Regions from separate parts of the Variovorax sp. 10L426 genome, predicted to be linked through region 1. Evidence: predicted binding sites of a transcription regulator. Region 1 holds the regulator's gene; the other holds the start of a gene.
The links. The regulator NrdR, encoded in region 1, represses ribonucleotide reductase genes. The targets are predictions, from matches to a motif close to CACNANATNTNGTG.
Positions count from the first base shown of each region.

Region 1 (15,782 bases):
CTTCGGCATCCTGAAGCTCAAACCGGCCAACGCTGGCCAGCGCCGTCTTTTCCTGCGTGAGCGCGAGTCCCTCGGCCACGACGCTGTGCGCCTTGAACTTGAGGTCGGGCTTGGTCCATGCGATCTCGATCTGGCCGCTCAGCTTGCCGTCCAGCGTCGGTTCAAGGCTTTGCGCAAGGTACGGCGCCGCGAGCGACAGCGGCAAGGCATCGACCTCGGTCCGGACTTGGGCGACCTTGTCGGTCGCCTCACCGCCGAACTTGACCGCCGCCCCGCCAACAGAAGTCGATCCGTTGAAGGTCGCGGGTTTTTCCATCGGCCAGGTCACCGCGTTCACTTCGACGGCGAGATTCTTCACGTCGATCGATGCGGCCGGCTGCGTCGTCTCGTCGCGCCAGCCGATCGCGCCTTCCGTGAGCGCGACTTTGTCGACCTGGATGTGCCATTCCGGCGGTTCGGCGGCCTTGGCGCCCCCTTCCCCATCCTGCGGCGGGGCTGGCACAGCAACCACTTTCTCCTTGGCGCCAGTCGTCGGATTGATCGCCAGCAGGTTGATCTGGCCTGCCGAATCGCGCGCCACGGCGAGCTCCGGCCCGGCCAGGGCCACTTCGCTCAGGTGGACGACGCGATCCAACGGCCTGACATCGGCCAGCGCAATCTTCAGCGAATCGAAGCCGAGAAGATCCTTGCCCTTGGCGTCCGCGACCTTGATGCCGTTCGCCGCGATCGTGCCGGTGACCTTGAGACCCGCCGTCGCCGCCTGCTCGAAATCGACTTTCAGGTCGGCGTCGAGCTTGCCGGCCTGCAGCGCGACCGGGAGTCCGCCCGGCATGTAGGCCATGTAGGGCACGAGGTCCAGCCCCTGGAAGCTCAGTTGCGCGTCGGTCTTGTGACTCTCCGCAAAAGGTGTCGACGATGCGGACGAATCGAACTTGCTGCCGTTCAGGACGAAAGCCAGCTTGGGCTCGGTCTTGACCTCACGCTGAGAGGCCAGATTGCTCAGGAACGGCACATTGAGCACGAGGTCGCGCAGTTCGTGCTTGCGCTTGACGGTCTGGTCGTCGAAATCGACCGACCCGCCCGAGATCGCGATGTTGTAGATGGCAAAGTGGGGTGGCTCCCTCTTGGGCGTATCGGGAGCAGCGGCCAGTTTTTTCAGGATGTCGTCGATGTCGTACTTGCCGTCGGCAAGGTGCGTCAGCAGGATGGCCGGCGAATCGATCGCCACAGCGTCCACCACCGGTGCGAGCCGCAGGATCGACTGCAGTTCGCCATCCATGTAGATACGCTTGATAGCCACCTGTGAACGGGCACCGTCGGCCGTGGCGATCTGCAAGTCATTGACCGTCAGTTCGAGCGTCCACGGCTTGAAGTCGATCTTGCCGACCGTGACCTGGCGGCCGAGTTTCTCGCTCGCGATCTTCTGGATCTGACTCTTGGCAATCGGCGGCACCGCCAACCAGGCAATAGCCCAGACGGCCAGGAGGACGAGCAACGCCACGATCCCACGCCGCACCCATTTGTTCTGTTTCAGCGAAGCTGCATTCATCGACCGGGAGTGTGCCCCAAACGCACTTGCCCTTCGACTGCCCAAAAACAAGAAAGCCCGGCGGCTCGACACGAAGTCAGGCCACCGGGCTTGATGGCGGGCGCAACGCCCATGCCATCCTTTCGCGCGACCGGAAGTTGAATGTTCCGGCCAGGCTGGCAGCAAGAGATTGCCACCATTTGGGCCTCAGTCGCTGAACCGCAGGATCTCTCCTTCGGCTGCTGGACCTTGGTGAAACGCCTACAAAGTCGAGGCAAGTTCAGCCTAGGCGGGCGCCAGGGAGTTTTCAAGAGAGCTTTTCAATCGACCTTGGGCTGTCGATCCGTGAACTAATGTTCACACTTATTACATCAATTCAAGAATAAAGATTCGATTCCTTATTCTTGACCGGGTATTTAGCCACTCCTAGAATGCCCGCTTGCCCTGACGTCAGACCGCCAGGGCTTTCTTATGAATCCGCTGCCGATTTCCCCGGCTTGATCAGGCGGCCGCGCTCCTCCTCTTTTGCGCGGACCTGATTCGTACCAATCCAAGCGCTGCCGCGTTCAGTCTCGCCCTCCTACTTGCGGCGTTGCGGAACAAGCTCCGCCAGAAAGGAAAAAAAGCGATGAAGCACGCGCTTGATGCCACAACCCGAGGGCTACGGACCTTCGTGTCCGACGTGGTCGACGGCTTTTTCGAAATCACCCACAACGGCTTCGCCCTTGTCGGGCTCGCGATCGTCTTTGCCGCGCTCGCCCTGGCCGCTCGGCCAGACCTTCGCCAATCGGGCGAAGAACAGCTGATGGGCTGGCTCCAGTCGCGCAAACCTGCGCCCGAAGTCGCTGTCGCTGTAGCCACCGATCTCGAACCCACCGCCATTGAACGCACCACAGCCGCCAGTCCTCAGGACCTGCCCAGGCAACAGGCCGCCGTCGCATACTGGCTGAGCAAGAAATACCGCGTGGCGGTCGAGCCGCTGACCGTATTGGTCGCCGAAGCTTTCGACCTCGGCAAGCGGACGAAGCTCGATCCGACGCTCATCCTGGCCATCATGGCGGTCGAATCCAGCTTCAATCCGTTCGCCCAAAGCCAGGTCGGCGCGCAGGGCCTGATGCAGGTCATGACCCGCATCCACGGCGAAAAGTACGAAAGCGCGGGCGGCACGCTGACCGCCTTCGACCCGGTCACCAACATGCGCGTGGGCGTCAAGGTGCTGCAGGAATGCATCGCCCGTGCCGGCTCCCTCGAGGGTGGACTGCGCTTCTACGTCGGCGCCGCCAATCTCACGGACGACGGCGGCTACGCCTCGAAGGTACTGGCCGAGCATGAGCGGCTGCGCCAGGTTGCCGCCGGGCGTACGCCCGCCATCACGGCTTCGACGACGCCCGCAGCGCGCCCGAATTCTGTTCCCGTCGTGAGCCCAGCGCCCGCCAAGCAGCCGGAGACGGATCCCGAGCGCGTCGCCTTGCTTGGCAATTCGTAGGCTTTTCGAGACGACGGCGATCGTCGTCAGCTACACTCGGCCAGCACGCGACTGGCGATAGGCGCAACCCTTTTCAGGTGCATTGCGCTGACGTGGACTACCACTGGGAAGCGTGCCGCCTGCGGTCTTGAGCAGGTGTTCCGCCGTTCGCCTGGGCAGCCCTTGTTTGGTTGAAGAACAAGGACCATCGTCTTGAAGGACTGCCATGTACCACCGCAATCAACTGGTCGAACAGACCGATCCTGAAATCTGGGCTGCCATCCAGGCCGAAAACGCCCGTCAGGAACACCACATCGAGCTCATCGCGAGCGAAAACTACGCGTCCCCGGCCGTCATGGCCGCACAGGGCTCGCAACTTACCAACAAGTACGCCGAAGGCTATCCCGGCAAGCGCTACTACGGCGGTTGCGAGCATGTGGACGTGGCCGAGCAACTGGCCATCGACCGCGTGAAGCAGCTCTTCGGCGCCGACGCCGCCAACGTTCAGCCGCATTGCGGCGCCTCCGCGAACGAAGCCGTGATGCTGGCCTTCCTGAAGCCCGGCGACACCATCATGGGCATGAGCCTGGCCGAGGGCGGCCACCTGACCCACGGCATGCCGCTCAACATGAGCGGCAAATGGTTCAACGTGGTGAGCTACGGCCTGAACGCCAAGGAAGAGATCGACTACGACGCGATGGAGCGCAAGGCGCACGATGCGATGCCCAAGCTCATCATCGCGGGCGCATCGGCCTATTCACTGCGCATCGACTTCGAGCGCTTTGCCAAGGTGGCCAAGGACGTCGGCGCGATTTTCATGGTCGACATCGCCCACTACGCCGGCCTTGTCGCCGCCGGTGTGTACCCCAACCCGGTCCCCCACGCGGACGTCGTGACCTCCACCACGCACAAGAGCCTGCGTGGCCCGCGTGGCGGCATCATCCTGATGAAGTCGCAGCACGAAAAGGCGATCAACAGCGCCATCTTCCCCGGTCTCCAGGGCGGCCCGCTGATGCACGTGATCGCGGCCAAGGCCGTCGCTTTCAAGGAAGCACTCTCTCCGGAATTCAAGACTTACCAGCAACAGGTGGTCAAGAACGCCCAGATCGTGGCCGAGACGCTCACCCAGCGCGGCCTGCGCATCGTGAGCGGTCGCACCGAGAGCCACGTGATGCTTGTCGACCTGCGCGCCAAGGGCATCACGGGCAAGGAAGCCGAAGCCGTGCTGGGCGATGCCCATATGACGATCAACAAGAACGCCATTCCCAACGATCCCGAGAAGCCCATGGTCACCAGCGGCGTGCGGATCGGCACCCCGGCCATGACGACCCGCGGCTTCAAGGACGAGGAAGCCCGGATCACCGCCAACCTGATCGCGGACGTGCTCGAAAACCCGCGCGATGCGGCCAACATCGAGGCCGTGCGCGCCAAGGTGAACGCGCTGACCAGTCGCTTCCCGGTCTACCGCTGATCCCATGACTGCCGTACCCGGCGGAGCTGTCGCATGAAATGCCCTTTCTGCGGCCACCTCGAAACGCAGGTCGTCGAGACCCGTGTTTCGGAGGACGGCGACTTCGTCCGCCGCCGCCGGCAGTGCGGCGCCTGCGACAAGCGCTTCACCACCTACGAGCGCCCGGACGTGAACTTCCCCGTCGTCGTCAAGAAGGACGGCAGCCGTGCCGACTTCGTCGCGGCGAAGGTTCGTGCCTCGATGATGCTGGCCTTGCGCAAGCGGCCGGTCAGCATCGAACAGATCGACACCGCATTGCTGCGCATCGAGCAGAAGCTGCTTTCCAGCGGCTTGCGCGAGATCGAATCGACCAAGGTGGGCGAACTCGTGATGCGCGAGCTCAAGCGGCTCGACAAGGTGGCCTACGTCCGGTTCGCTTCGGTCTACCGCAGCTTCGAGGACGTGGACGAGTTCAGGCAACTGCTGAGGGACATTTGAAAAGTCCCCAGCGGCGTCATCCCTGATTGCAATTGCTCGAGCCGCAGTCGCCTCGCTTGTCGGGGTCGCAGACCTTCGGCCGGCCGGACATCGAAAGAACGACGGAACTGCGTCGCCCCGTTTCCGCCTTGAATGTCAGGCACCCTGCGCTGCCCCGCGCGAAGCCATTGGCGTCGAAGGTGATCGTATTCCTGAAGCCGTTGCCGGTCGCGGAATCGATCTCAACGCCTGCTCGGAGCGCTTCGAATGCGCGCAGCACTTCCGTTTCGTTGTCGACGGTGGTTGCCACCTCCCAGCCGTTGGCCCAATCCTGATTCCTGGGAAGAAGCCTGACCCTCTGCGAACGCTTCATGGCCTCGGTCCGTGCCACGCTCAACGCGGCAACGAAATCGCCGGTGTTGGAAGCCAGCCGCTGATTGAGCAGCAGATCCCGAAAATTGGGCACTGCGATCGCGCCCAGGATCGCGACGAGCGCGACCACGACCACCATCTCCACCAACGTGAAGCCACGGGCTCGGTTGCGAAATGCAAGTAGAGCGTTCATTGCCAGCACCTGCTTTTGTCGTCGCCGTCACAGCCCTTGAGCCCCGTACTTTCGATCCAGATGTTGCCGACCGCAGGATCCGAGAACCCGGCCCTCAGTTTGGCCGTCAGCCTGATGCACTGGCCAGCGTCGTCCCGTCCGTCGCATGCATCAACATCGATGTCGTACTTGCTGCTCGCATCACTGTCGCCTGAGAACCTCTTGTGCGCTGGGTTGGTCTTGTACCTTGCGCGTTGGGTATAGACGCGTTCCTGCTGCTGCATCTCCTGCATGAGTGCGGTACGTGCTTCCGCGCGCCAACCTTTTCGCATCGAATCCATGTAAGACGGATAGGCGACGGCGGCAAGAATGGCCACCAGCGCCACCACGATCATCAGTTCGATCAGCGTGAAGCCGCGCGACAGAAGCCGCCGCGCGGTCGTCGGGCGCTTCATTTGTTGACGTCCTTGAAGTTGAGGACTTCACGCCAGTTGAGGCGGCCGGCAACTTGCGAGACCTCGTCTCCCGAAATGGGGCTCACGATCGAGGTCCCCGGCCCGGAACCTGTTCCGGTACCAAGGTTGATGACGGACGTCTTCTTGGTCTCGACGCGGCGGCCGAATGAATCCGTCGAGCTGAAGGCGCCCTCGCCTTCCTGAATCACCAGCGGCGAACTGAGCAAGCCGGTCGTCGACGGAATGCAGGTATTGCCCGATGCCAATCCGGTCATCGCATTCACCGCGCAGCTGTGGCCGCCACCACCGGCGCCGCAAGCGTTGGGATTGGGAATCAAGGTGTTGAACACCAGATGGCCATCGCTCAACACCATTTGCGAAACTTGGCGTTCGCCTTGACTCGTCGCGTCCGGCAAGTCGAAGTACCAACCCCGACGGTGCGACTTCTTGCCGTCGTAGTTGCCATAGGCGAAAGCGTCGCCTGAAATGGTGAACTGGCCTGCATGGTTGGCGTCCGGTTGCACCTGCCGCACTTGCAACTGGGTGCGCGTCTCGGTGGCAGGAATGGCCGTGTCGTTGTCGTACACGCCATAGAGCGTTTGGACGTCGCGGCTGGCCAGGTCATCGACTTCGACGAATTTGCCGGTACCGAACAGCACGATCGCGCCGCCGTCGGGACCCACACCCACTTCCGGCGCGATGGTGATCGGCTGTCTCCTTCCCTGGCCATCCTTGGCAACCATCAGCGGCGCGCCACTCAACGCCAAAGCGCTGGACTCGTTCCACGGCGCGGTCTTCGTGAAGTCGAACTTCCACAAGTTGCCCTGCGTATCGCCGGCATAAAGAAAACGGGTCATGTTGTCAGACGTGGTGTAGTCGCCAACCGGGCCCAATGCGTTGGGCATCGTCGCGTCAGCAGGGTCCGGCAGCACGATCTTGAAATAGTCCTGGTTGAGCACCCACGGCGCACCGGCTTGCTTGTCCAACGAAAGCAGGAACAGGGCCGCTGCCTTGTTCGCGTTGCCGTTGTTGAAGCCAGAGGGCACCACGGCAAACCAACGGTAGACGGCGGGCTGGCCACTCGCGGCGGCATTCGTGCGGAATTTCAGGATGCGCGGCGCCTGCGTGACGTAGCCCATATCCGGGTCATCGGCGCCTGTGAACTCCCACATCACATGACTTGCAGAGAATCGGGCCGGATCGCTCACGTCCAGCGCGAACACGCCGCGCGCACCACCGCCCATGCCGGAAACCAGCGCGGTCTTCCGCGTTCCGTTTGCCATGTCGACTTTGCTCGCCGCGGGACTGCCGTCCACGTAGGGTTGGTGCACGTAGTCCGGCGAGGTGTAGGCGCCCAGCCTGGCATACAGCGCACGCGGCACGTAGGCGAACAACTCGTCGCCGGTGCCGGCGTCCAATGCGTGAAGCATGCCGTCATTGGCGCCCACGTAGACACCGCTTTCGACCAGCAATGGCGTTGCGTTCGCGACGTCACCCATGACCGAATCGCGCGTTCTGAACATGCCGCCAGTCCTGTCGGCTTCCAGTGAACGATCACCGCGCAGGTAGTTGATGCGAGATTCACCGAGATCGTCTTTGGCCTCGGTCGGTGAGTAGGGTTCGGTGTCCAGGTAGCCCCTCAATGTGCCGTCAACCTTCAGCGCTCTCCAAGTGAACTCGGCCCCGCTTCCGGAATTGAGCATGGTGAAGATGCGCCGGGTATCCGGGTCGCGCACCGGAATCGGGGGGTGGGCCTGAGGATCGCCGGTCAGCCGGTCGCCGGCGTTCCAGAGCGGCACAGGGTCCTGGCTCACCGCGCCATTCGCATAGCTCAGCTTGTAGGCGAGCACCGAGCCGGACCAGCGCGTACTGTCCATTCGAGGAACATAGAGGCTCGCTCCCTTCGAGGCGATGCGCGAACTCGACAAGGCACCACCCGCGAGGCTCCCGCTGGCTTCACCGACATTCGTGAATATCTTGCGGATGGCCGCGATCATTTCCCGCGGCTTGCTCGCGAGAAAGTAATTCGCCGGCTTCGGCATTCCATCGTCGTCCAGGCCCGATTGCCATTCGGCGTTCGAAAGCGACTCTTGGGCTTCGGGTCCAATGGCCGTCACAAAAGGATTGCCGTCGTTGTTCTTGTCGCCAAAGCCACCGTACTTCGCGGCGAGATAGAACGCGCTGCCGCGTTGCTTCTCTCTGACGGTGCCCGAGCCAGAATCGTCGACGTCGATGGTGTAGGTCTTGACGCGCACATCGGGGTAGTCGTCGCGAATTTTTTGCGTATTGGCCCAATAGGCCAGTCCGGCCCAACCCAAGGAACCTTGGTCATAGCCCACATTCAATGTGGCGATGTTCGCCGACGTGATTGCTTGCTTGTTCTTGAGGGTATCGGTGTAGGCAATGGCGCGCGACCCGTCGGCGTTGCCGCGCGTCGTCAATGTGGTGTTCTTTCCCGACGGGTCCGGGTAGGCGACCGCCTCGTTGTTTTCAAAGGCGCCCACGATCTTCGACCAGAAGGTGGTGTCGGGCTCCGAGGTTTCGACTGGACGAGCGCCGGCCCAACCATCGCGGCCGTCGGTCTTCAGCCCCGGGAGGGAGCCATCATGGTGCGTGTGAAGGTCCCCGATCACCACGACGTGGTTGCGTTGACAGCTCGAGATGACAGGGTCCCATCCGCTCTTCGCGCCCTCGCCCCACTTGTCCGTCATGTTGTAGACAGGGAAGCCGCCCTTCATCCCTGTCGTCATGCCTTTGGCAGCCTCGGGCGTCGGCGCTTGACCCTGCAAATAGCGAAGAGACTCGTAATACATCTCCCCGACCGGATCAAAAGTCTTGTAGGTGCCAGGCGCCAACCCGGTACGCCCGAATCGATTGAGATAGTTCACCACGCCACTCGCCCCCTCGTCGCTCGAAAGGGGGTTGGCGAGGAATACACCCGTATTTGCATCCCACTCCGCAGTGGCATTCGCGATCCGTTCGAACTTGTCGTTCTCAACCACAGGTCCTGTGAACTTCATGGGCGCTCGCAGAACACCGCCGTAGCGCGCGTTTCTCTGGTCCATCAAATAGCCGAACGCGGCGAATCGCATCTTCTCGGCGTTACTTTGAATCGTGCCCACAGGCTTGTACTTCCCGTTTGGATACTTCAGGCAAAGGTCGCTGCGAATAGGACCTTCTTCCGCCGAACACACCTCGACGCGGGCGTAGTACGGCGCTGCGCCAAGAGGACCAAAGCTTTGATCAGCCCCCGGCTTGCTGCATGTGCCGGACGAAGTCGATCCCACGAACAAGTAGTTGCCGCAATTGGAAAAATTGACTGTGCCGTCCTTCTCCACGAGCTTGTTCGCAACCAGAGGCGTCAGGCTGTCGAGATTGCCAGTCACTGAGCGCCTGGGGAAATGACTTTCGTTGTTGTAGAAGTCGGACCGAAGAACCGCGCGTTGGAGCACGGTTGATTTCGGCGTGTCTTCCACACGATCGCCACCCGTCATTGCATAGCGGAGCATGTCGATTGCGGACGACGCAGCCCAGTTCAGCAGGTTCCCACTCCACTTGCCTGAACAGACGATGGCGCCATTCGAAACGGCTGCCGTCGCTTTGCGCTTGAAGTGCCCGTCCTCGGTGGAATAGTCGTAGCACCCCATTGGGTCCCAGTAGCCGATGTAGGACGCCTTGATATCGAACGCCGTCCGATAGGCAGCGCCCGTCGTCGGAAATTCGACGGACAGATCCAGCACCATGTTGGGCTTGACCCGCGATGTCGTGGAAAACAGCGGCACATCCGACAGCAGGGCATCCGGTGGCGTCGCGGCCGCCAATGTGGACGCGCCAGCAAGATAGAGCGATAACGCGATGAACGCGTTCTTCAAATCCCTTTTCCGAATCTCGAACAATTTCAACTTCCCTCCTTTATGGACAGCCGCTACTTACCGTCGGCTTATACAAATTGGTTTGCAGAACCACTTGGGTTTCCCTCCTGACGCCAAAGCCGATGGCGGTGACCCGAAAGAGATTGGTGGTCTTGCCGGCGCTCGCACTCTGAAGACGATTGGCTTCCCACCCGCCGTTGTTGCGCATGACCTCGATGACATAGCGCGGCGGCGCAACAGGCATCGCGCCTGTTCCCGTCACGTATTTCTGTCCGGTGAACGTGCCGTATTCGACAGATGTCCTGCTCTCCGGCGACAGGTCGGCACTCATCCATGCGGGTGTTGCGCCCGGATTTGCGGGTGCGCAAAGACCTTGGTTGTTTCCCACGCCCCCACACCCCGCGACGAACGGCGCGACATCCTTGTTGTTGAACAAGCAAAGGCGCGCTCCGGTGTGCTTGTTCGGGCCAAGCACATCGAGTTCGGCGTCGATCAATGCCGCCTCGGCTGCCTGGAATGCGATTTCCCTGTCTCGATCGTTGCGCGCGGCAAGTTCATTGATGACTGAAAGCTGTGCGGCGCCCAAGCCGAGTGCGGTGACCACGATCAAGAGCAACAACACGACGATCAGCGAAAAGCCAGCCTGCCGACGCAAGGCGACGCTCCTTGACGAACGCTGACTCATGCGGGGTCCCTCGCGACGTTGCGCAACATCACGGTGAACGTCGCGACCGAGCGAAAACGCCCGTCATCCGGCGGATCGAAATAGATGTTCTCGAATTCGGCGCCCAGCGGAAACAGTCGATAGTCTTCGCCGTCGACCTTTTTCAGATCGCCATTCGGGCGAATGCTCCGGGCCACAACGCCCACACGCACCGCCACGACCTTGCGCCATTCGTCATTGGCGCTGCCTCCGCTTGCAGCTTTGCCTGCAATGTCCCTGGCCTCGAGCCAGGTATCCGGAACGCTGTCGCCATCGCCGTCGTAGCCGTAGACGACCTTGAATTTCTCGACACCGCGTGCCAACGGCTGCGACTGGAATTCATCCTTGTCGGATTTGTCGGAGTGGTACTTGCAGAAGAGCTCCGGCTCTCCGTCCTCCGCAAGGGCCACAAAGAAAAAGCTCCACACTCGGTCATCGGCCGAAGGCGCGTTGGCGGGCCCCGCGTGAGCGATGCCAAGACAGTCGACCATGGTCCCGTCTTCTTTGCCGTCCCCATTGGCATTGCTGCGACCAAAGAAGCGCACGAGAAGCGAGTCATTCCGCGCCTTCTCGTCCGTGTCGTTCTGGCCAAAACTGCTGCCTGTCTTGCCGACCGTGGTGTTGCTGGCGCCGACGACGTGGAGATCGAACGGACTCTCGGAGCCAGCCAGCAGCGTTGCGTTGCCCGCGACGACGTCCACGCCATCGGTCTGATGATCGGGTGCATAGTCCGCGTATCCCGCCTGGCGAAGCAGGCCCTGAACCACATGGCGTGTGAAGCGAAGTGACTCCTGGACCTCCTGCACGTCGGCGTCGGTATTGAATAGCTTCTTCCCTGCAAGGAAGGCCGTCGAGGCGGCGAGCACGATGACCAGTCCGATCGCCATGGCGATCATCAACTCGATCAAGGTCGCGCCGCGCTGCTGCGGTCGGGCCGCCACCTCAGGAGCTTTCGGAGCCAACGTAGTCATGCCCCGGGATCAGTTGCATGACGATGCGAGGCTCCCTCTGGACCATCTCGTCTTCGCTTCCCATCCGTGGCACCCAGCCCATCTTGACGACCAGGTTGCGGCCTTCGCCGGAGCAATCCCACGAGTATTTGAAATCTTCGCTGGCGTCGCTCACCAGGGCGTCATCGAAGCAGACGACGACGTGCGCCTCCGGAAGCTTGCTTCTGGCGCGTAGGACCCATTGGCGAATGTCCCAGGCTGCCAGGGTCGCCGCATTGCAAGTGGCCGGGGCTCCGATGCAATTGCCGCCCTCCTGGCCAGGAAGAGCATCCTTGCTCTCCAGGTCGACCAGATAGGGGTTGCCGACATTCCTTGCTGCAACGTTCTTGTTGATGCGCGCTTTTTCCGACAGCTCGCGCACCAGATTGACAGCCGCGGTGAACGATCCGGACTCTGTCGTGCTTCTCACGGATGTCATCAACATCCCCACGACTCCCAGCATTCCAAGGCTGAGAACGACGATCGAGACAAGCACTTCGATCAGCGAAAAGCCTGCGGCCGGACGTTTGCATAACGCCATGTTTTTTCCTCCCTGAGCACCGATACTCACAAGCGTTTCCCTTGTGTTTCGAAGGCGAAGTCTAGTGACGGCTCACGTCGGTGCGCCGCCGTTCATCTCCGTTTGGCTACCGCTCGTATGATTCGACCGGTGCGTCGCGCGACGATCTTCCAGACTCTCGCAGCGCGGTACTCCGTTCGACTACATGGTTGCTTCCATGCCCCCTCTCAACGCCGATGCGCAACAGATCGCTGCAGCACTACAACTCGCCGTCGATGCGTGCTATCTCACCGATCCCAACCCCCGTGTGGGCTGCGTCCTGACGGATGCCGCCGGCAACATCGTCGGAGTCGGCCACACACAACGCGCAGGGGGCCCCCATGCGGAGATCGTGGCATTGCAGGATGCTGTGGCGCGAGGCCATTCGGTCAAAGGCGCAACGGCCTATGTCACGCTGGAACCCTGCTCCCATCATGGCCGCACCGCGCCCTGCTGCGATGCCTTGGTTGCCGCGGGCATCCGCCGTGTGGTCGCCTCGGTCTCGGATCCGAATCCGCTTGTCGGCGGTCAGGGCTTCGAGCGCCTTCGCGCCGCGGGCATCGAGGTCGTGGTCGGGCCCGGCGGCGCCGAATCGCGCGAGCTCAACATCGGCTTCTTCAGTCGCATGGTGCGCAAGACGCCCTGGGTGCGACTCAAGGTCGCCGCATCGCTCGACGGCAAGACAGCCCTGACCAATGGCGTGAGCCAGTGGATCACCTCCGAATCCGCGCGCACCGACGGCCACGCGTGGCGGGCGCGAGCGAGCGCGGTGCTGACCGGCGTCGGCACGCTGATGGACGACAACCCTCGCCTCGACGTGCGCCTGGTCGAAACCCCGCGGCAACCGCATCTGGTGGTGGTGGACAGCCGGCTCCAAACGCCGCCCGAGGCGAATATCTTCGACGTCCCCGACCGCAAAGTCTGCATCTATGCAGCGAGCAGGGACGAAGCCAAAGCCCGAGCCCTGGAGGCGCGGGGCGCCACAATCACGGTTCTGGCCAACGCAGACGGCAAGGTGGATCTTGCCGCCATGCTGCACGACCTGGCGGCGCGCGAGATCAACGAGTTGCATGTGGAGGCCGGCCACAAGCTCAATGGCTCACTGATCCGCGAAGGATTGGTCGATGAATTCCTGGTCTACCTGGCCCCGAAATTCCTCGGCGACGGCTTGGACATGGCAAGCCACCCCTTTGCCGGCGGCCCGCTGACAGCCCTGGCGGGGGCCCTCCCCCTGGATTTCCGCTCCGTCGATCGCTTCGGATGCGACATCAGAATCCTGGCCCGAATCGCGGGCCGAGACGCTTTCTAGGGTCTGCACACAGCAGGGGCCCGCATCTCTGCGAAAATGCCGGGATGTTCACCGGAATCATCACCGGCGTGGGGCGCATCGCCGCCGTCCACGACCTCGGCAGCTCTTCATCCCACGGCAAGCGCCTCAGCATCGCGGTGCCTGACGGCTATCTCGACGACGTGGGCCTCGGTGACAGCATCGCGCTCAATGGCGCCTGCATGACCGTCACCACACTCGACCCGGCGCAGCAAGTCTTCACCATCGACATTTCAGCCGAATCGCTCGACAAGACGGCCGGCCTGTCGGAGGAGGCGACGCGCGTCAATCTCGAAAAGGCATTGCGCGCCAGCGACCGGCTGGGCGGCCACATCGTGTCCGGCCACGTCGACGGCATCGGCACGGTGAGCCATTTCGCGCCGGTCGGCGAAAGCTGGGAGCTCCGCGTGCTCGCCCCGCCCGTCCTGGCCCGCTTCCTGGCCTACAAGGGCTCGATCACCGTGAACGGCGTGAGCCTGACGGTCAACACCGTGAGCGACGGCCCGAACGGCAGCGAAATCAGCATCAACCTGATCCCCCACACCGTCGAGAACACCGCCCTCGGCAGCCTGAAGGACGGCAGCCGCGTGAACCTCGAAATCGACACTGTGGCGCGCTACGTGGAGCGCATGCTCCAGGCGGGCGCCCTTCCCTTTGCAAAGAAAGACAACGCGCCATGAATGCATCCGTCACACCGATCGGAACCCCGCGGGGCGCCCGAGCACCGGCCCCCATCTCGCCGGTTGAAGACATCGTGGCCGAACTGCGCGCCGGCCGCATGGTGATCCTGGTCGACGAGGAAGACCGCGAGAACGAAGGCGACATCGTCCTCGCCGCCGACCATGTGACGCCGGAGGCCATCAACTTCATGGCGCGCCATGCCCGTGGGCTGATCTGCCTCACGCTGTCGCGCGAAATGTGCGAGCGGCTTCAGCTGCCGCCGATGGTGGCGCGCAACGGCGCAAAGCATTCGACTGCATTCACCGTGTCCATCGAGGCCGCGGAAGGCGTGACGACCGGCATTTCGGCAGCGGACCGCTCGCGTACCGTGCAGGCCGCCGTCGCGCCCAACGCTGTCGCCGCCGACCTGGTCCAGCCGGGGCACATCTTCCCCCTGCAGGCCGTGGATGGCGGCGTGCTCATGCGGGCCGGCCACACTGAAGCCGGCTGCGACCTCGCCGCCATGGCCGGCTGCTCGCCGGCTGCTGTGATCTGCGAGGTGATGAACGAAGATGGCACCATGGCCCGGCTACCCGACTTGCAGCTCTTCGCAGCCGAGCACGAGATCAAGATCGGCACCATCGCCGCCCTGATCGAGCACCGCAGCCGCACCGAGTCCCTGATCGAAAAAGTGGGCTGCCGCGAGATCGAAACCGCGTGGGGGCCCTTCACCGCCCACGCGTTCAGGGACAAGCCCAGCAACGGCGTGCACCTGGCCCTGGTCCGCGGCAAGTGGAACGCCGCCGACACAGTGGACGTGCGCGTGCATGAACCGCTCTCGGTCCTCGATGCGCTCGAACGCAATCGCGCCCTGCATTCCTGGAGCCTCGACGCCAGCCTCGCCCATCTTGCGGCCGAAGGCAAAGGGGTTGCCGTTCTGCTGAACTGCGGCGAAACCGGCGCCGAGCTGCTGGCGCAGTTCGACGGCACCGCACGCCCTGCCCAGGCACCCGAGCGCGGCCGCATGGACCTGCGCAGCTACGGCATTGGCGCACAGATCCTGCGCGAATGCGGCGTGCACAAGATGAATCTCCTGGGCGCGCCGCGTCGCATGCCCAGCATGGCGGCAGGCTACGGCCTCGAGATCGCCGGCTACATCTCCAAGGACAACGAATAAATGAACCACCGACACCTAGGGCGGGCCGACTGATGCAACACGCGAACAAGGGCGCCGACGTCGAACTCGACGGCAAGGGGCTGCGCATCGGCATCGTGCAAGCACGCTTCAATGAAGACATCACCAATGCGCTCGCCGAGGCCTGCCTCGGCGAACTCGCCGCGATGGGCGTCGCCAAGGCCGACATCGATCACGTGAGCGTGCCCGGCGCGCTCGAGGTGCCGGTCGCGCTGCAGGCGCTGGCCGAGCGGAACCGCTATCAGGCGCTGATCGCACTGGGCTGCATCATCCGCGGCGAGACCTATCACTTCGAACTGGTCGCGAACGAATCCGGCGCGAGCGTGAGCCGCCTGGCGCTCGACTACCGCATCCCGATCGCGAACGCGATTCTCACGACCGAAAACCTCGAACAGGCGATCGCGCGGCAAACCGACAAGGGCCGCGACGCTGCACGCGTGGCCGTCGAGATGGCGCGACTGCTCGCCACCCTTTCATGACCGAAGACACCAAAGCCACCGGCGGCAAGCCGCGTCAAACCCGCACGGGCCTCACCAGCACCGGCGTACGCAAGGCTTC
Region 1 is NZ_JBFTJF010000003.1:164,937-180,718, reverse strand. Features, by position in the region: gene AC1DHL_RS05485 (DUF748 domain-containing protein) at 1-1,549, opposite strand, end outside; gene AC1DHL_RS05480 (transglycosylase SLT domain-containing protein) at 2,157-3,014, shown strand; ZMP/ZTP riboswitch at 3,052-3,178, shown strand; gene glyA (serine hydroxymethyltransferase) at 3,220-4,464, shown strand; gene nrdR (transcriptional regulator NrdR) at 4,498-4,941, shown strand; gene AC1DHL_RS05465 (GspH/FimT family pseudopilin) at 4,958-5,485, opposite strand; gene AC1DHL_RS05460 (type IV pilin protein) at 5,482-5,919, opposite strand; gene AC1DHL_RS05455 (pilus assembly protein) at 5,916-9,791, opposite strand; gene AC1DHL_RS05450 (pilus assembly PilX family protein) at 9,832-10,476, opposite strand; gene AC1DHL_RS05445 (PilW family protein) at 10,473-11,465, opposite strand; gene pilV (type IV pilus modification protein PilV) at 11,437-12,054, opposite strand; gene ribD (bifunctional diaminohydroxyphosphoribosylaminopyrimidine deaminase/5-amino-6-(5-phosphoribosylamino)uracil reductase RibD) at 12,221-13,351, shown strand; gene AC1DHL_RS05430 (riboflavin synthase) at 13,396-14,049, shown strand; gene ribBA (bifunctional 3,4-dihydroxy-2-butanone-4-phosphate synthase/GTP cyclohydrolase II) at 14,046-15,206, shown strand; gene ribH (6,7-dimethyl-8-ribityllumazine synthase) at 15,239-15,703, shown strand; gene nusB (transcription antitermination factor NusB) at 15,700-15,782, shown strand, end outside.

Region 2 (15,782 bases), on a different contig from region 1:
GCCAGACCTTCTCGCGTCGCGCGCCACAGGCCAAGGAGGTTCCCGTCGCACAGGCCCACGGCGCACCGCGCGAGGTCCGCGTGCGCACGCGCCTGACGCAATCCCACGACAGCCACGCCGAGAGCCTCTGCGTGATGTTCCTTCAGGACCTGCGCGAGCTCGAAGCCCGCATCCGCACCGAAAAGCTGGCGGCCATGGGTCGCATGTCTGCCGCCGTCGCGCACGAAATCCGCAACCCGCTCGCCGCCATCACCCAGGCCAGCGCGCTGCTCAGCGAGGATCTGGTCGACCCTGGGCATCGGCAGTTGACCACGATGGTCCAGCAGAACGCTCAGCGTCTGTCACGCATCGTGGATGACGTACTGGACGTGGCGCGGGCTCGTCAGCAGCGCGTGCTGCCGCTCGGCGAACAGGTGTCCCTGGACCCGACGGTTCGCGCGCTTGCGGAAGAATGGGTTCAGCACGCGCAGCAGCAAGGCGTCTTGCTTTCGCTCGAAGCGGGCACCGACGTACGCTTCGACGCCGAGCATCTGCGCCGCATCCTCGTGAACCTGCTGGACAACGCCGCCCGCTATGCGGGGGACCGCGAGGGCTCCATCCAGGTCAGCACCCGGCGCAACGCCACGGGCCGCGCGAGCCTGCAGGTCTGGAGCGACGGCGCACCCCTCGAACCCGCCGTGCAGCGGCACCTGTTCGAGCCCTTCTTCTCCTCCGAGAGCCGCTCAAGCGGACTCGGCCTGTTCCTGTGCCGCGAATTGTGCGAACAGCACGGCGCGACCATCGGCTACGAGCGCCGCGCCCTGTCCGCGGCGGGCCCCGAAGGCAACGAGTTCTTCGTGGCATTTGCCTCGGCCGAAAGCCGACTGACACAATAGCGGCGTGAGCACCCCCAACACCTCCGCGTCGCAGCCTGCCCAGATCCTGGTCGTCGACGACGAGCCCGACCTGCGCACGCTGTATGAACTCACCTTGTTGCGCGAGGGCTACCGCGTCGAGGCCGCCGGCAGCGTGTCGGAGGCCTGGCAGCACCTCGATGCCGGCCGCTTCGATGCAGTGATCACTGACATGCGCCTGCCCGACGGCCTCGGCATGGAGATCCTTCAGCGCATCCAGCAAGATCAGCGCAGCGAGCGTTGTGTCGTGATGACGGCCTATGGATCGGCGGAGAACGCGGTGGAGGCTCTCAAGGCCGGCGCCTTCGATTACCTCACCAAGCCGGTCGACCTGAAGCAATTCCGCTCGGTGGTGGCGTCGGCGGTGCAGGCGCCTTCGCAGCCCGCGCCGGTCAAGGCGCTGCGGCCTGTGGATGACGGCACAACGATGGCGACCACCATCGCCATCGGGGACAGCGGCGTCGCGGCACTCCGACGTCTGGTGGGCGACTCCGAACCCATGCGTCTCGTCAAGGCGCGCATCGCCAAGGTGGCGCGCGGCATGGCACCGGTGCTCGTGCGCGGCGAGTCTGGCACCGGCAAGGAGCTCGTCGCGCGCGCCGTGCATGCATGCAGTCAGCGCAGCGACGGACCTTTCGTCGCCGTCAACTGCGGTGCGATTCCCGAAAATCTTCTCGAAGCCGAGTTCTTCGGCGCGCGCAAGGGTTCATACACCGGCTCTTCGCAAGACCGCGACGGCTACTTCCAGGCGGCACGCGGCGGCACCTTGTTCCTCGACGAGATCGGCGATCTCCCGCTGGCCATGCAATCGAAGCTGCTGCGCGCCATCCAGGAGCGCAGCGTCCGGCCCATCGGCTCGACGCAGGAAGACGCCGTCGATGTCCGCATCGTGAGCGCGACCCACAAGGACCTGCATGCCGAAGTGCAGGCCAGCCGGTTCCGGCAGGATCTCTTCTACCGCCTGAACGTGATCGAGATCGCGGTCCCCGCGCTGCGCGACCGCCGCGGCGACCTGCCCGCGCTGTGCAACGCCCTGCTCGCGCGCATCGCCCGCGATGCCGGCATGCCGGTGCCGACGCTTTCCGCCGATGTGCTGCAGAGGCTCGCCGAACACCCGCTTCACGGCAACGTCCGCGAGCTCGAAAACCTCCTGCACCGCGCGGTGGCCCTCAGCGACGGCGATGTGCTCCATCTCGATCTCATGGGCGGCGGCACAGCGATCCCCAGCGAGCCGTTGCCTGCTGGACCGGTGCAACAGCCCGAGCCGGCATCCGCCGCAGAAACGGGCGCTCACGCCCGCCCCGCTCCCGCAGTGCCTCGCGACCTGCAAAGCTATCTGGATGAGCAGGAGCGGCAGATCCTCGTCCGCGCGCTGCAGGAAACCGGCTTCAACCGAACCGCCGCCGCCGCGCGCCTTGGACTGAGCCTGCGGCAGATTCGCTACCGGATCGCGCGCCTGGGCATCTCGACGCCCCACGGCGACGATGCCAACGGCCTCGGCGGCGATGAGTGAAGCCGACACAGCGCTCTGGCAATCCGGCTGGTATCGCTTCGCCCGGCGATTGCGTTCCCCCAATTTCGGGCCGCGGCCCACGGACGCGCAGATCGACCTGATCGTGCTGCATTCGATCAGCTTGCCGCCCGGCCGCTACGGCGGTGACGAGGTCCAGCAACTCTTCACGAACAGCCTCGACTGGGACGCACATCCCTATTTTTCCGGCATCCGTGGCCTCGAAGTCTCCGCCCACTTCTATGTGCGGCGCAATGGAGAGCTGTGGCAGTTCGTGAGCTGCGACGATCGCGCATGGCATGCCGGCGCTTCGTCATGGCGCGGCCGTTCGAACTGCAATGACGACTCGATCGGCATCGAACTCGAAGGGCTGGAAGGCGACACCTTCGAGCATGCGCAGTACGAGACCCTGGCCAGCCTTTGTCCGGCGATCGCGCAGCGCCATGCGATCTCGTTCATCGCGGGCCATGAACACATCGCGCCCGGCCGCAAGGAAGATCCGGGCCCCGGATTCGACTGGCGCCTGCTGCGCGAACAGCTCGGCTGGAATCTGACGATGTTTCCGCCCAACACTCTCGATCCCTGAAGTTTTTTTCAATCGCGAAGTCACAGGCGATGCGCCGCGAGGCGATACGCGCGCTTTGCCACGCCAGAGTCGGCAGCGCAGTATCCATGCGCATTTCCAGCCGATTTGCGCCCGGAAAGCGCATGAATAGCGGCCTGCGCCACCTCGTTTCAGCAATGATGCGGCTTCGCTGCCACCCGACCAGCCACAGACACGTTTCACATTCGTTGCGATTTGTGGAAAACACTATATCTAGTGGCTTGTAGCCCCCCGTGCCACTAGATATAGTGTGCTCTGCCCGGCGCTTACAGCCGGAAACAGCGGCCACAACGACACCGCAGCCCAACAAGAATTGCCAAACGAGGATCGCATGCAAACTGCACTGAACACCCCTTCCACCCCTCGCGCCGTACCCTCGACGCCGCAAAACCGAGACGTCGCCGGCTCGCCCGCTGGCAACGCCCTCGCGCACTACCAGATCATTCGCCGCAACGGCGCGGTCGTGCCTTTCGAGCCGAACAAAATCGCGATCGCGATGATGAAGGCCTTCCTGGCCGTGCACGGCACCCAGGGCGCGGCTTCCGCCAGCGTGCGCGAGACCGTCGACACGCTGACCCAGGCCGTCGTGCGCGCCATGGTGCGTTCGCGTCCGGGCGGCGGCACCTTCCACATCGAGGACGTGCAGGACCAGGTCGAACTCGGCCTGATGCGCGGCGGCCACCATGAGATCGCCCGCGCCTATGTGCTCTACCGCGAACGCCGCTCCCAGGAACGCACGAAGCAAGGGGAGCAGGACGCACCCGTCGCGACGCCCGCACTGCACGTGCTCGACCGCGGCGAAAGAGTCGCGCTCGACCTCAACGAGCTCAAGGACCTCATCGAGTCGGCCTGCATCGGCCTGGGCGACAGCATCACCGCCGCCCCGATCGTCGCCGAGACCATGCGCAACCTCTACGACGGCGTTCCGCTCGACGAGGTCTACAAGGCCTCGATCCTCGCCGCCCGCACGCTGATCGAAAAAGATCCCGACTACACCTTCGCCACCGCCCGCCTGCTGCTGCACACGATCTTCAAGGAAGTGATCGGCCGCGAAGTGCCGGCTGCGGAACGGGCCCAGGCCTACGCCGACTACTTCCCCCAATTCATCAAGAAGGGCGTCGACAACGAACTGCTGGACGAGAAGCTGCTGCAGTACGACCTGGCCCGCCTGGGCGCCGCGCTCAAGCCCGAGCGCGACATGCAGTTCGACTACCTCGGCCTGCAGACGCTCTACGACCGCTACTTCCTGCACGTGCGCAAGACGCGCATCGAGCTTCCGCAAGCCTTCTTCATGCGCGTCTCGATGGGCCTTGCGCTGAACGAGATCGACCGCGAAGCCCGCGCGATCGAGTTCTACGAAGTGCTGTCCTCCTTCGACTTCATGTCGAGCACGCCGACGCTGTTCAACAGCGGCACGCTGCGCTCGCAGCTGTCCAGCTGCTATCTCACGACCGTGCCCGACGACCTCGACGGCATCTACGAGTCGATCAAGGAAAACGCGCTGCTCTCCAAGTTCGCAGGCGGCCTTGGCAACGACTGGACGCGCGTGCGCGCCCTCGGCAGCCACATCAAGGGCACCAACGGCGAATCGCAAGGCGTCGTGCCTTTCCTCAAGGTGGTGAACGACACCGCCGTCGCGGTCAACCAGGGCGGCAAGCGCAAGGGCGCCGTCTGCACCTACCTGGAAAGCTGGCACCTCGACATCGAGGAATTCCTCGAACTGCGCAAGAACACCGGCGACGACCGCCGCCGCACGCACGACATGAACACGGCGAACTGGATTCCCGACCTGTTCATGCGCCGCGTGATGGAAAAGGGCAACTGGACGCTTTTCTCACCCTCCAACGTGCCCGACCTGCACGACAAGTTCGGCGCCGACTTCGAAAGTGCCTACGTCGCCTATGAAGAGAAGGCCTCGCGCGGCGAGCTCAAGCCGAGCCGCACCATTGCCGCGACCGACCTCTGGCGCAAGATGCTCACGATGCTGTTCGAAACCGGGCATCCGTGGATCACGTTCAAGGACGCCTGCAACGTGCGCTCGCCCCAGCAGCACGCCGGCGTGGTTCACTCGTCGAACCTCTGCACCGAGATCACGCTGAACACCAGCGACACCGAAACCGCCGTCTGCAACCTCGGCTCGGTCAACCTGCTGCAGCACCTGAAGGACGGCAAGGTCGACCAGGAGAAGCTCAAGCGCACCATCTCGACCGCGATGCGCATGCTCGACAACGTGATCGACATCAACTACTACGCGGTCAAGAAGGCGCGCGACTCGAACTTGCGCCATCGTCCGGTCGGCCTCGGCCTGATGGGCTTCCAGGACGCGCTGTACGAACTGCGCATCCCCTACGCCTCGCAGGAAGCCGTGCAGTTCGCCGACGAATCGATGGAAGCGATCTGCTACCACGCCTACTGGGCCTCGACCGACCTGGCCCGCGAGCGCGGCAAGTATTCGAGCTACAAGGGCTCGCTGTGGGAGAAGGGCGTGCTGCCGCCTGACACGCTCGACCTGCTCGAGAAGGCGCGCGGCGGCTACGTCGAAGTGGACCGCTCGTCCACCCTCGACTGGGACGCGCTGCGCCAGAAGATCAAGGCCGACGGCATGCGCAATTCAAACTGCGTCGCCATCGCACCGACCGCGACCATCTCCAACATCATCGGCGTGGATGCCTCGATCGAGCCCTGCTTCGGCAACCTCTCGGTCAAGTCCAACCTCTCCGGCGAGTTCACCGTGATCAACCACTACCTGGTGCGCGACCTCAAGCGCCTGGGCCTGTGGGACGATGTGATGGTGATGGATCTCAAGCATTTCGACGGTTCGCTGCGTCCCATCGACCGCGTGCCGCAGGACGTCAAGGCGCTCTACGCCACCGCGTTCGAGATCGAGACCACGTGGCTCGTCGAAGCCGCCGCGCGTCGCCAGAAGTGGATCGACCAGGCGCAGTCGCTCAACATCTACATGGCCGGCGCATCGGGCAAGAAGCTCGACGACACCTACAAGCTCGCATGGCTGCGTGGTCTCAAGACCACCTACTATCTGCGCACGCAGAGCGCGACGCACGCCGAGAAGTCCACCGTTCAATCGGGTCGGCTCAACGCGGTGTCATCGGGCAACGGCGACTCGTCGTCGGGCATGAGCGCACTCGAAGCGGCCGCGCTCGCAGCACAAGCGCAGTTGAATGCGATCCCCGCAACCGACATCGCGTTCTGCGGTGTCGATGATCCGACGTGCGAAGCATGCCAATGATGTCGGCATGAAGTGGAGGTCGTTCGCGGCATCGCCTGACAATTTGCGATGCATGCGAACAACATAACGACAACATAATTGGAGCGCGATGTGAAGGAGCACTTTGCAACTCACATCGTTGCTCACATAATTTGAGCATTGGATTTTTCTATGTTGACCTGGGACGAAGAAGTCAAGCCCTCCTTGCCAAAGGATCTGCAACAAGGATTGCGGCACACATCGAACAGCGGCGCGCAAGTCGGCCGCTCGTCGGAGTTTCCGACTTCGCAAATTGCTTCCCAAATTTCTCCTGCTTCGCTTTCGTCGCCCGCCGCTGCCGTGCGCACGCTCGATGACGGCGCTCCAGTGCGTCCTGCACGGGCAGCGACGTCGACCGCAGCGGCCACACCGGTCACGCGTCGCGTCAACGCCGCCGACAAGCGGATCATCAACGGCCAGACCGACGTCAACCAGCTGGTGCCGTTCAAGTACAAGTGGGCCTGGGAAAAATACCTCGCCACCTGCGCCAACCACTGGATGCCGCAGGAAGTGAACATGACGCGCGACATCGCGCTCTGGAAAGATCCCAACGGCCTGACCGAAGACGAGCGCCGCATCGTCAAGCGCAACCTCGGCTTCTTCGTGACCGCCGACTCGCTGGCCGCCAACAACATCGTGCTCGGCACCTACCGCCACATCACGGCGCCCGAGTGCCGCCAGTTCCTGCTGCGCCAGGCCTTCGAAGAGGCGATCCACACGCACGCCTACCAATACATCGTCGAATCGCTCGGCCTGGACGAGAGCGAGATCTTCAACGCCTACAACGAAGTGCCGTCGATCCGCGAGAAGGACCAGTTCCTGATCCCGTTCATCGACGCCATCAGCGACCCGAATTTCCACACCGGCACACACCAGAACGACCAGACCTTGCTCAAGTCGCTGATCGTCTTCGCCTGCCTGATGGAAGGGCTCTTCTTCTACGTCGGCTTCACGCAGATCCTCGCGCTGGGCCGCCAGAACAAGATGACCGGTGCCGCCGAGCAGTACCAGTACATCCTGCGCGACGAGTCGATGCACTGCAATTTCGGCATCGACCTGATCAACCAGCTCAAGCTCGAGAATCCGCACCTCTGGACCGCCGAGTTCAAGGCAGAGATCAAGGCCCTCTTCATGAAGGCCGTCGAGCTCGAATACAAGTACGCCGAGGACACCATGCCACGTGGCGTGCTCGGCATGAACGCCTCCATGTTCAAGGGCTACCTGCGCTACATCGCCAATCGGCGCGCGCAGCAGATCGGCCTCGAAACGCTCTTCCCGAACGAAGAAAACCCGTTCCCCTGGATGAGCGAAATGATTGACCTGAAGAAGGAGCGCAATTTCTTCGAAACCCGTGTGATCGAGTATCAGTCGGGTGGCGCCCTGTCCTGGGATTGAATTTTTTCGATAAAAACAAAGTGAATTCAAGAATTGCTCTCACCAACGAATCGCACCGGAGAGTGCGGCATCGGTGAGGGCGCAGGTGTTCATGGTGCTGGGGTTGCTCCAACGCCATGAATCGCTTCACGCTGACCAACATGCGTGGAGTGCTTCAAAAGGTTGATTTTTTCAACTTGATCAAGGAGAAATAGAAATGGCAACTGCAAAGAAAGCGCCGGCCAAGAAGGCCGCAGCGAAGAAGGCTCCGGCTAAGAAGGTCGCAGCCAAGAAGGTCGTGGCCAAGAAGGCTCCGGCGAAGAAGGTCGTAGCCAAGAAGGCTCCGGCTAAGAAGGTCGCAGCCAAGAAGGTAGCAGCCAAGAAGGCTCCGGCGAAGAAGGTCGTAGCCAAGAAGGCGCCGGCGAAGAAGGCTCCTGCGAAGAAGGCAGCAGCCAAGAAGGCCCCGGCGAAGAAGGCCGCTGCGAAGAAGGCTCCTGCCAAGAAGGCGCCTGCGAAAAAGGCTGCAGCCAAGAAGCCTGCCGCCAAGAAAGCAGCGAAGAAGCCTGCTGCGAAGAAGGCCAAGGCGCCCGCCAAGGCTGCCGTAGCGCCTGCCCCTGCGCCTGCTGCCGCGCAGACGACGCTGAACCCTCAGGCAGCTTGGCCGTTCCCTACGGCCAGCAAGCCCTGAGTCTCTCAGCGGCTCTCAAGGCAAAGCCCGGTACCGCAAGGTGCCGGGCTTTTTTCTTTCAGCGGTCGGTCAGAGGCCGAGCGCCTTGCGGTCGATCTTGTAGTTCTGCGGACCGCGCTGCGCGATCTTGAGCGCGCCCAGCTGATTGCCCAGCGCAGCGCAACGCGCGAGCGACCAGCCCTGCTCCAGACCGAACAGCAATGCGCCGCGCCATGCATCGCCGCAGCCCGTGGGCTCGATCACGGCCTCCGGCTTCACCGCCGGCACATGCTCGCGGTCGCCGTTGCTCCAGACTTCGCAGCCCTCCGCAGCCAGGGTGACCACGAGGCCGCGCACGCGCTTCGAAATCTCGGCAAGACTCCAGCCGGTGCGCTGCGAAAGCATCTTTCCTTCGTAGTCGTTGACCACAACCCAGCTGGCCAGGTCCACGAAGTGCGCCAGCTCCTTGCCGTCGAACATCGGCAGGCCCTGGCCCGGATCGAACACGAAGGGAATATCGGCGGCCTTGAACTGCTCGGCGTGTTGCAGCATGGCTTCGCGGCCGTCAGGCGCCACGATACCGAGGCGCACGTCCTCGCGCGCCGTGACGCGCGTGATGTGAGCCTGCTGCATCGCGCCTGGGTGGAACGCCGTGATCTGGTTGTTGTCACGGTCGTTCATGATCATCGCCTGCGCGGTGAAGGTGTCGCTGACCTGCCGCACGAACTCGGTGCTGATGCCGAGCGAGCGCAGGCGCTCCAGATAGTCGGCGCCGTCGCTACCGACCGTTGCCATGGGCAATGCCGTGCCGCCGAGCGCATTGAGGCTGTAGGCGATGTTGCCGGCGCAACCGCCGAAGTCGCGCCGCAAGCCGGGCACCAGGAACGACACGTTCAGGATGTGCAATTGATCAGGAAGGATCTGGTCGGCGAACCGGCCTTCGAAAGTCATGATCGTGTCGAACGCGAGAGAACCGCATATCACTGCTGCCATGGATGATGAACCGTAGGTTGAATTGAATGGAAAGGCACGCGGCGCTCAGGGATAGAGCGCCTCCAGCCGAAAACCGGCGACGGGTGGCAAGGCCTGGACCTCGGGCCCGGTGAGTTTCAACGCGAGCGACGCCGCACGTTCTGCGCGCGCCGGCAGCACGAGCGGCGCGCTGAACTCGGAGGGCATGAGCACGCGCCGCACCACGGCCCGTTCCTGCGTATCGAGCAACGTCAGCTCGACTGCGGGCATGGCGAGCGGTACGTCCGCGGCGTTGCGAAGCGTGAAGCTGAGTTGATAGCCCTCGTCGTTCTTGCCGCGCGCGAACGACGCGCCATCGACCTTGATGTCGTTGATCTGGCGCAGCGCCGAGATTTCGCAGCCCAGCAGTTTGCACATCGATGCGAGCGGCAGACGAGCCGATGGTTGGCGAGCGACGATCAGGTCGCGCTCCTGATAGAGCACCTGCCCCACCAGCAACACGGCAGCCAGGATCGCGAGCACCACCATCGAGCGCCGCACCGCGACCCGCTGCCAGAAGCCTCCCGTTTCCTCCGTCCCGAAAAGCGACGCCATGTCAGACACACTCGCCGCGCTGGGCTCCGGTTCGCTGGCGGCAAGGATGACCGGCGCGGCTTCGACGGCCGCAGCCTTTTCCTTCTGCTCGCGAGCCTTGGCCTTCGCGATCTTGGCGGATTTGGCATGCGCCCTTCGCAATGCTTTTTGAAGCTGCACATCGGCAGCGGCATCTTGCGCCAAGGCTGCGCCTGAGTCGGACTGGACAGGCTCGGCCGCAGGCGCAGGCGCAGGCGCAGGTGCCGCCACGGGCGACGACAAACTCAGGTCGATGTCCGGAAAGGAAAGTGGAGGAGGAAGCGGCGGTCGCACGGCTATGCGGCCTTCGTCCTCCAGCGTCAGTGTTTCCGGAGCCGGCCAGTGATGGTCCGAGACAACGCCGGCGAGGGGCAAGGTATCGTGGCCGGACTCGCCGGCAACGTCCGGCTCCTCGATGTCCGGATTCGACGGTTCATGCTCGTCATCGAAAAAGTCCGCCTCCGCTTCGTCCCGCAGGGCCTCTTCTTCATCCTCCGTCTGCAACTCGGGCTGTACTTGCGGTTCCGATTGCGATGCCAGTGCAGCCTCGGATTCGACGTCGTAAACGATCGCGGCCGGCGAAGATGATTCGTCAGCGGCCGGCTCAGGCGCCGGGGCATCCGTGTCATGCAGTTCGATGGTCGCATCGAACACTTCACTGCAGCGGCCGCAACGCACCCATCCATCCGAAATGCGAAGCTGGTCCCTCACCACCTTGAAAGTGGTGGCGCACGCAGGACAGCGGGTGACCAGACTCATGTGGCGAAGATTGTAGGGGTGGCACCCATCCAGTTTGGCTTGCTCGCGTTGCAAACCAGTTCGTGAAACTCCGCGGAACCGGCTTGGCCGGGCAAGCCTGGGGGCGAGCTAGATTCTTGCGGTCATCAAGATCCAGCCATCCTCGCTGTCACTCACTTCGAGCGACGCATAGGGTGCATAGGCCAGTTTGAGCTCGTCGGCCTGGCGCTCGAGGATGCCAGCCAGGACCAGGGCTCCGCCCGGTGCCACATGGCCGCACAACAGCGGCGCCAGCACCTTGAGCGGGGTCGCGAGAATGTTCGCGAGCACGATGTCGTAGAGGCCGCTTGACGCTTCAGGCAGCCCTGCGTTCAGGCGCACGCTGTTCGCCTCGGCATTGAGTCGCGTCGATTCGACTGCTGCTTCGTCGATGTCGACCGCATCGATATCAACCGCACCGAACTTTGCCGCCCCGATCGCGAGGATGCCCGAACCGCAGCCGTAGTCGAGCACGCGACGCCCAGCCAGACTCCCCTGCGACGCGGTCCACCGCAAGCACATGCGCGTGGTCGGATGTGTTCCGGTGCCGAAAGCCAGCCCCGGATCCAGCCGGATGACCTGCTTCGCCTGCGCCGGCGGCTCGTGCCAAGTCGGAACGATCCAGAACTCGGTCGTGATCTCCACGGGCGAGAACTGCGACTGCGTCAACCGAACCCAGTCCTGCTCCGGCACGTCGACAACGCCCAGCACGCTGCACCCATCGAAGAAGTCCTGTGCGGCCAGCACCGACGCCGCTTCCCGCGCCAATTGCTCGCTGGCAAACAAGGCGATCACGCGAGAACGTTGCCAACCCTCCTTGGGCGGAGGCATGCCCGGCTCGCCGAACAACGCCTGCTCGGCATCGGTCTGTGCATCGGCATCTTCAACCGACACGCTCAGTGCATCCAGCGCATCGAGCGCGTCGCTGACGTCCTCGACGCTGTCCTCCGGCGCAAGCAGACGAAGTTCAAACATGGAAGCTCCTCTCAATTGTTTGGCCCGGGCATCCGGCGCGCCCCCGGCCGGCCAGCGAAGCGAGGCCAATTCGTGAAACACCGCGGAACCGGCTTTGCCGGGCCGCTGGTGTTGCCCCCGGCGAGGGGGTGGGCGGCTACACGAAGTGAGCCAACCTGGGGGAGATCAACGTTTATGCGCAGCCAGCCACTCTTCGAGATAGTGGATGTTGGTGCCGCCGCTCATGAACTTGGCGTCGACCATCAGTTCGCGATGCAGCGGCACGTTGGTCTGGATGCCTTCGATCACCGTTTCGTTCAGCGCCGTGCGCATGCGCGCAAGCGCCTGCTCGCGCGTGTCGCCGTGCACGATGATCTTGCCGATCATCGAGTCGTAGTTCGGCGGCACGAAGTAGTTGGTATAGACGTGCGAATCCACGCGCACCCCGGGGCCGCCGGGCGGATGCCACATCGTGATGCGGCCCGGCGACGGCGTGAACTTGTAGGGATCTTCGGCATTGATGCGGCACTCGATCGCGTGGCCGCGCATTTCGATCTGGCGCTGCGTGAACGGCAGCTTCTCACCGGCCGCCACCATGATCTGCGTCTTCACGATGTCGATGCCGGTGGTGAATTCCGTGACCGGATGCTCCACCTGCACGCGCGTGTTCATTTCGATGAAGTAGAACTCGCCGTTTTCGTAGAGAAACTCGAACGTGCCGGCGCCGCGGTAGCCGATCCGCTTGCACGCAGCCGCGCAGCGCTCGCCGATCTTCTCGATGAGCTTGCGCGGAACGCCCGGGGCGGGCGACTCCTCGATCACCTTCTGATGGCGCCGCTGCATCGAGCAGTCGCGCTCGCCGAGGTAGACAGCGTTCTTGTGCTTGTCAGCCAGCACCTGGATTTCGATGTGGCGCGGGTCCTGGAGAAACTTCTCCATGTAGACGGCCGGATTGTTGAAGGCCGCGCCGGCTTCCGCCTTGGTCATCTGGATCGCGTTGATCAGCGCCGCTTCGGTGTGGACCACGCGCATGCCGCGCCCACCACCGCCGCCCGCGGCCTTGATGATGACCGGGTAGCCGATCGCCCGCGCGATGCGCTTGTTGGCGGTCGGGTCGTCCGACAGTTCACCATCCGAGCCCGGCACGCAGGGGACGCCGGCTTTGATCATGGCCTGCTTTGCGGACACCTTGTCGCCCATGAGGCGGATCGATTCGGGCGTGGGCCCGATGAACTGGAAGCCGCTCTGCTCGACGCGCTCCGCGAAGTTCGCGTTCTCGCTCAGGAAGCCATAGCCAGGATGGATCGCCTCGGAGTCCGTCACTTCGGCAGCCGAGATGATCGCGGGCATGTTCAGATAGCTCTGCGACGATGGCGCGGGACCGATGCAAACGGCCTCTTCGGCCAGCTTGACGTACTTCGCATCTCGGTCGGCCTCGGAATACACCATCACGGCCTTGATGCCGAGCTCGCTGCAGGCGCGCTGGATCCGCAGGGCAATCTCGCCGCGATTGGCGACCAGGATCTTCTTGAACATGGTCACTCGATGATGAACAGCGGTTGGCCGTATTCGACCGCCTGGCCGTTCTCGACGAGGATCTGGGTGACAGTGCCGGCCTTGTCGGCCTCGATTTCGTTGAGGATCTTCATCGCCTCGATGATGCAGACGGTGTCGCCTTCCTTCACTTGGGTGCCGATCTCAACGAATGCGGGAGCGCCCGGACTCGAGGAACGGTAGAAGGTGCCGACCATCGGGGACTTGACCGCATGGCCGGTGGCTGTCGCTTCTGCCGGCGCGGGGCTCGCAGCAGGTGGGGGAGCCGTGCCGATCGCGGGTGCGGCGGCTGGCGCAGCTACGGTTTGCACGTACTGGACAGGTGCGGCGATGCCACCCTTGACGATTCGGACCTTGCCTTCCGTTTCGGTGATTTCCAGTTCGGAAATGTTGGATTCAGACACCAGATCGATCAGTGTCTTGAGCTTGCGTAGATCCATGGGACTCCAGCGTCGGCTTTGCCGCTTATTAGAACTTAACTCGCCTGAAAATCGGCCTTTTTCGGCGTTTCAACGCCATCTGCCTGATTTGTGGGGCTGGATTCTAGCCGTGAAATTATGCGCGCCGCCAAGCTTGCAGATCGCCTGGGTCCAGCCTGCCCATTTTACGCGCCGCCACTGCGCCGGTGCCGTCGATCACCAGCGTGAAGGGTAGCCCCCCCGACGTGTTGCCGAGTTGCTTGACCAACTCTGTGCCCTGTAAACCAGCCAGTCCAATGGGGTAGCTGACGGGCGTCTTGTCGAGAAACTTGCGGACAGCACTGGGCTGATCAATTGCCAATCCAATCACTTGCCAACCGTTGGCGCCATTTTCCCGAAAGAAGGCATCAATCATCGGCATTTCCTCGACACAAGGCGGGCACCACGTCGCCCAGAAGTTGACGAGAAGCGGCTTGCCGCGCAGCCCACCGATCGCAAGTTCGCCGCCTTCGGGCCGGTCGAATCGCTGAGACCAGAACGCGTCATCCAGTCGCTCGCCAGCGCCGTGCGAGGCCTTGCTTCGCCAGTAAGCGCCGCCAATTCCGGCGGCGGCCGCGACCGCGGCAACGCCACCGTAAAGCAAGCCGCGACGAGTCGGGCTGGAAGTCATCCGCTTTCCTTTTCTTTTTCGATCAATCGCCTGAGCGCGGCAAGATTGCCGCGGGGCACACGCCCCTGGGCATCGTGCTTCAGCGCGCCGCGAAGGTCGTCGAGGTCGTAGACCAGCAGATGGACACCGATTTCCTCTCCCAGCACCCGGCTCGCCGCGTGAACACTCAGCGCCTCGACCTGCTCTCCGTGAAAGCCGGTGACCATGCGGGGTTCATAGTCCACGTGATGGTCGATCAGCGCGATCTCGGCCGATTTCGAGTCATCACAGAAGAGCTGGATATAGATATCCGAAAGTCTCGTGGCCGTGCCGTGCCACACGGCGCCGCCGACATGCGGCCTGAATTCGGCCATGCGCTCCATCCACTCCAGCGCCAGGACGCGCAAGGCGTGCAGTTCCTTGGGCTGCGTGTCTGCGCAATAGAGCCGGATATAGTCCCGCACCTCGGCCTCGACCTCATCGTTGTTGGGCAACGCGGTACGCGCAGGCAAGGCCAGGTCGCGCAGTGCGCGGCGCTTGGCAGGCCCATACTCCAGCCCCTCTTCGACGACGAGGCGGGCTGCGGCAGCGGCGATTTCCTGCTTGGACTCATCCATCGGGTCATTTTGCCCCCAGTAGGGCAGGCGCAGAAGACGGGAGCGCCAGCATCCCTAGAATCGGCCGATGCACATTCACATTCTCGGCATCTGCGGCACCTTCATGGGAGGTGTCGCGGCGCTGGCGCGCGAAGCCGGCCACCGGGTGACCGGCTGCGATGCCGGCGTCTATCCGCCGATGAGCGACCAACTGCGCGCCCTCGGCATCGACCTGATCGAGGGTTTCGGCGCCGACCAGCTCGGCTTGAACCCCGACGTTTTCGTGGTCGGCAACGTGGTTTCACGCCTCCGCCTGCCCGACGGCTCGCCGAAGTTTCCGCTGATGGAAGCGATCCTCGATGCCGGCGCAAGCTACACCAGCGGTCCGCAATGGCTGGCTGAGCACGTGCTGCAGGGCCGTCACGTGATGGCGGTCGCAGGGACGCATGGCAAGACGACCACTACGTCGATGCTTTCGTGGGTCCTGGAGCGCGCCGGCCTGTCCCCCGGATTTCTCGTGGGCGGCGTGCCGCTCGATTTCGGCGTGTCTGCCCGGCTCGGGCGCGACAGCGACGTGCCCTTCGTGATCGAAGCCGACGAATACGACACCGCATTTTTCGACAAGCGCAGCAAGTTCGTCCACTACCGTCCGCGTACGGCGATCCTGAACAACCTGGAATTCGATCACGCCGACATCTTTGACGATCTCGCGGCAATCGAAAGGCAGTTCCATCACCTCGTGCGCACAGTCCCGGGCACTGGCCGCATCGTCGTGAACGCGACCGAGGAAAGCCTGCAGCGCGTGCTGGCGCAAGGATGCTGGAGCGAGCTCGCCCGCTTCGGCGCCGGCGGCGAATGGAAGGCGCGAGGCTCGCACGATGCCTTCGACGTGCTCCGCAACGGCGCGCCGGTCGGCCGCGTCGAATGGGCGCTGAG
Region 2 is NZ_JBFTJF010000007.1:120,972-136,753, forward strand. Features, by position in the region: gene AC1DHL_RS12315 (two-component system sensor histidine kinase NtrB) at 1-875, shown strand, start outside; gene AC1DHL_RS12320 (sigma-54-dependent transcriptional regulator) at 880-2,406, shown strand; gene ampD (1,6-anhydro-N-acetylmuramyl-L-alanine amidase AmpD) at 2,378-2,989, shown strand; gene AC1DHL_RS12330 (ribonucleoside-diphosphate reductase subunit alpha) at 3,339-6,254, shown strand; gene AC1DHL_RS12335 (ribonucleotide-diphosphate reductase subunit beta) at 6,405-7,667, shown strand; gene AC1DHL_RS12340 (histone H1-like DNA-binding protein) at 7,864-8,334, shown strand; gene AC1DHL_RS12345 (carbohydrate kinase family protein) at 8,404-9,306, opposite strand; gene AC1DHL_RS12350 (zinc-ribbon and DUF3426 domain-containing protein) at 9,352-10,656, opposite strand; gene prmA (50S ribosomal protein L11 methyltransferase) at 10,765-11,649, opposite strand; gene accC (acetyl-CoA carboxylase biotin carboxylase subunit) at 11,815-13,164, opposite strand; gene accB (acetyl-CoA carboxylase biotin carboxyl carrier protein) at 13,167-13,622, opposite strand; gene AC1DHL_RS12370 (TlpA family protein disulfide reductase) at 13,738-14,271, opposite strand; gene AC1DHL_RS12375 (hypothetical protein) at 14,268-14,867, opposite strand; gene mpl (UDP-N-acetylmuramate:L-alanyl-gamma-D-glutamyl-meso-diaminopimelate ligase) at 14,935-15,782, shown strand, end outside.
Region 2: the regulator NrdR is predicted to act here: its motif matches at 3,213-3,226, upstream of AC1DHL_RS12330 (ribonucleoside-diphosphate reductase subunit alpha).